Regions from separate parts of the Nocardioides plantarum genome, predicted to be linked through region 2. Evidence: predicted binding sites of a transcription regulator. Region 2 holds the regulator's gene; the other holds the start of a gene.
What was found. The regulator LexA, encoded in region 2, represses DNA repair genes until DNA is damaged. The targets are predictions, from matches to a motif close to TCGAACANNTGTTCGA.
Positions count from the first base shown of each region.

Region 1: the regulator LexA is predicted to act here: its motif matches at 1,258-1,273, upstream of ruvC (crossover junction endodeoxyribonuclease RuvC).

Region 1 is NZ_VDMS01000001.1:115,713-117,909, reverse strand. Features, by position in the region: gene pdxT (pyridoxal 5'-phosphate synthase glutaminase subunit PdxT) at 1-375, shown strand, start outside; gene FJQ56_RS00565 (YebC/PmpR family DNA-binding transcriptional regulator) at 388-1,155, shown strand; gene ruvC (crossover junction endodeoxyribonuclease RuvC) at 1,309-1,887, shown strand; gene ruvA (Holliday junction branch migration protein RuvA) at 1,884-2,197, shown strand, end outside.
Region 2 is NZ_VDMS01000001.1:1,027,498-1,029,694, forward strand. Features, by position in the region: gene FJQ56_RS04785 (SDR family oxidoreductase) at 96-938, opposite strand; gene lexA (transcriptional repressor LexA) at 1,020-1,787, shown strand; gene FJQ56_RS04795 (alkaline phosphatase D family protein) at 1,882-2,197, shown strand, end outside.

The DNA of each region.
Region 1 (2,197 bases), 910 kb from region 2:
ACCTGCGCCGGGATGATCCTGCTCGCCGACCGGATCCTCGACGGCGCCGCCGGCCAGGAGACCATCGGCGGGCTCGACGTCACCGTGCGACGCAACGCCTTCGGGCGCCAGGTCGACTCGTTCGAGGGACCCGTCTCGGTGACCGGCCTCGACGCCCCGGTCCACGGGGTGTTCATCCGCGCGCCGTGGGTCGAGTCGACGGGTCCCGACGTCGAGGTGCTGGCGCGCGTCGAGGTCGACGGTCACGACGGCGAGGTCCTGGATAGGATCGTCATGGTGCGACAGGGCCCGCTCATGGCGACGTCCTTCCATCCCGAGGTGGGCGACGACCCCCGGGTCCACGGACTGTTCGTGGACCTCGTGACGCAGATCTAGAAGAGGTAGCGCATGTCCGGGCACTCCAAGTGGGCGACCACGAAGCACAAGAAGGCCGCGCTCGACTCCAAGCGCAGCAAGATGACGACCAAGCTGATCAAGAACATCGAGGTCGCTGCGCGCATGGGCGGGGGAGACCCGTCGGGCAACCCGACGCTGTTCGACGCCATCCAGAAGGCGAAGAAGTCGTCGGTCACCAAGGACAACATCGACCGTGCGGTCAAGCGGGGCTCCGGCGCCGAGACCGGCGGTGCCGACTACCAGACGATCATGTACGAGGGCTACGGCCCCGGCGGTGTCGCGATCCTCATCGAGTGCCTCACCGACAACAAGAACCGCGCCGCGATGGAGGTCCGCACCGCCATGTCGCGCAACGGCGGATCCCTGGCCGACCCCGGCTCGGTGTCGTTCCTGTTCAACCGCAAGGGCGTCGTGCTCGTGCCGGTCGAGCAGGACGGCAAGACCATCGGTGAGGACGACGTCCTCGAGGCCACCCTCGAGGCCGGCGCCGACGAGGTCAACGACCTCGGAGACAAGCTCGAGGTCATCAGCGAGTCCAACGACCTGGTCGGCGTACGCACCGCGCTCCAGGCCGCCGGCATCGACTACGACGCCGCCGACGCCTCGTTCGTGCCCGACAACAAGGTCGGCCTCGACGCCGAGGGGGCCGGCAAGGTCTTCCAGCTCATCGACGTGCTCGAGGACCTCGACGACGTCCAGAACATCTACGCCAACTACGACGTCTCCGACGACGTGCTGGCGGAGCTGGAGCTCGCCTGAGCGAAGGTTGAGGAGCGACGCGTCTCGAGACCACCGCAGGCGATCTGCGGACCCTCCCGCGTGTCGGACCGGAAGATCGACGTGCTGCACCTAACGTTCCTCCCGAACACACGTTCGACGGACGAGATGGTGAGGGGTGCGCGCGTGCGGGTGCTGGGCATCGACCCCGGGTTGACCCGGATGGGCATGGGGGTCGTCGAGGGCGACGTGGGCAAGCCGCTGCGCCTCGTCGACGTCAACGTCATCCGCACCTCCTCCACGCTGGCCGTGCCCACGCGACTGGTCACCATCGAGAAGGGCGTCGACGCCTGGATCGAGGAGCACCAGCCCGACGCGGTCGCGATCGAGCGGGTCTTCGCCCGCTCCGACGTCAGCACCGTCATGGGCACCGCCCAGGCCAGCGGCATCGCCATGGTCTGCGCCGCGCGGCGTGGCATCCCCGTCGCCCTGCACACCCCGAGCGAGGTCAAGGCCGCCGTGTCGGGCAACGGGCGCGCCGACAAGGCGCAGGTCGGCGCCATGGTCACCCGCATCCTGCGGCTCGACGCGATGCCCAAGCCCGCTGACGCCGCCGACGCGCTCGCCCTGGCCATCACCCACATCTGGCGCGGGGGAGCGCAGGCCCGCATCGACGCGGCGCTCGCCGCCGCCGGGTCCCGACAGGCCCGACCACCTAGTCAGGCTCGACCGCCCAGCCAAGCCCGACCCACGGCCCGAAGGGGAATCTCGTGATCGCCTACGTCCGCGGCCAGGTCGCCGCCGTCTCCCTCACCAGCGCCGTCGTCGACGTCGGGGGCGTCGGCCTCGAGCTGATGTGCACCCCCGGCACCCTCGCGACGCTGCGCCCAGGGCAGCCGGCGACGCTGCCGACGAGCATGGTCGTGCGCGAGGACTCCCTGACCCTGTTCGGGTTCGTCGACGACGACGAGAAGTCGATGTTCGAGCTCGTCCAGACCGCCTCGGGCGTCGGGCCCAAGGTGGCCCAGGCGATCACCGCGGTGCTCGCCCCAGACGACCTGCGCCGCGCCATCGCCGCCGACGA
Region 2 (2,197 bases):
TAGTGGTGACCACCGACAGTTCGATCGGTTCGAACACATGAGCGATTCTAGATCAGGTGTTCGAACGTGCGCAACCCCTCAGGCGAACAGGTGTTCTACTGCCGACGCAGGACCCGACCGCCCTGTCGCTCGAACACGGCGATCCCGGCCGAGGCCAGCGAGGGCGCCAGCATCGAGACGCGCATCGCCGCTCCACGCCAGGCGGGCACCGTGCGCAGCACCCGCCGCGACCCGATCAGGCCGAGCACCACCTCGGCGATCTCCTCGACCGTCAGCAGACGGCCGCCGGAGCTGACCAGGCGCTTGCCGGTGCCGTCGGACATGTCCTCGACCATCTGCGTCGCGACCCCGTCGGGCAGCACCGCATGCACGCCCAGCCCGGCCGGCGCCTCGAGGGCGACGGAGGTCGTGATGGACACGACGGCGGCCTTCGTGGCGGCGTACACCGACAGCCCGGGCACCGGGCCGAGCCCCGACAACGAGGCCACGTTGACCAGCGCACCCGAGGGCGCCCCGACCGGACCGAACGCGTCCAGGGCGGCGCGCATCCCCCACAGCGTCCCGAGCAGGTTGACGTCGACCAGCCCGCGCACCTGCTCGTCGCTCAGCGCCGCCAGGTCGCCGTCGAAGCCGACGCCGGCGTTGTTCACCCACACGCCCAGGGGCGCCAACCCCGTCGCGACCGAGGCGACCGCCCGGTGCGAGGCCGGGTCGCGCACGTCCTGGGCCACCCCGGTCGCGCCGATCCGGGTGGCCGTCGCGGCGACCGCCTCGGCATCGACGTCGGTGATCACGACCCGGTGCCCGGCGGCGACCAGGCGCACGGCGATCGCGCGGCCGATGCCGCGGGCCGCGCCGGTGACGACGGCGGACGTGGGAGCGGACGTGGGAGCGGACCCAGGCGGGGGCGAGGACGTCGGTGAGGGGGCGGAGGCCATGACCCATGGTCGCAGCCGTGCGCGCGACACGCCGTTCGAACACCTGTTTGAAATCGTCGGCGCCCGGTGGGACCCTGAGCCATGCCCGACAAGCAGCCCGACAAGCGGTCCACGAAACAGTCCACCAAGCAGTCGTCCAAGACCAGCAAGGTCTCCGAGCTCCCCGACGGCCCGGCCGACGCCACCGGCCTGACCCCGCGCCAGCAGCGCGTGCTGGCCCACATCAAGGACAGCCTCGAGCTGCGCGGCTACCCGCCGAGCATGCGCGAGATCGGCGAGGCGGTGGGCCTGACCAGCACCTCGAGCGTCGCCCACCAGCTGCGGGTGCTCGAGCAGAAGGGCTACCTCAAGCGCGATCCCAACCGACCGCGGGCCCTCGAGGTGTTCCTCCCCGACGTCATGGCGGCCCGCCGCTCGCTCGGCCAGGCCGAGGAGACGTCGTACGACGAGACCGGCATCGGCGATGTCGCCGTCGCGGCGATCCAGGTCCCGCTGCTCGGCCGGATCGCGGCCGGCGGCCCGATCCTGGCCGAGCAGACCTACGACGACGTCTTCCCGCTGCCGCAGCAGCTGGTCGGCGACGGCCAGCTCTTCATGCTCGAGGTGTCGGGCGAGTCGATGGTCGACGCCGCGATCTGCGACGGCGACTACGTCGTCATCCGCCAGGAGCAGACCGCCAGCAACGGTGAGATCGTCGCGGCGATGATCGACGGCGAGGCCACCGTCAAGACCCTGCAGCGCAAGGACGGCAAGGTCTGGCTGCTCCCCCACAACGAGGCGTTCGACCCGATCGACGGCACCGACGCCACGATCCTCGGCGTCGTCACGGCCGTGCTGCGCAAGCTCTGACCCACGATCGGGCCCGGCATACGCCGGGTGAACGCTCGACGACCGTTGTCACGACCCCCGTCACTCCACGTGCCGGGGGTCGTTGACTGTTTCCGTGACGACACCCACCGGCGTACGGCGACGTACCGTGCTCGCGACCGGCTCGACCGGCGCCGCCCTGACCACGCTCGCCGGCCCCGGCTCGGCGACCGCCGCGACAGCGCCCCGGTCACCGGCCGCTCGCGCCGCGCTCCACCACTTCCGCCACGGCGTCGCCTCGGGTGACCCGCTCCCCACCAAGGTGCTGCTCTGGACCCGGGTGACCCCCGACGCCGTCAGCAAGCCGGGCTCCGGCAAGGGCCCGCAGGTCACGGTGACCTGGGAGGTCTCGACCCGCAAGGACTTCCGCCGCATCGTCAAGCGCGGCACCT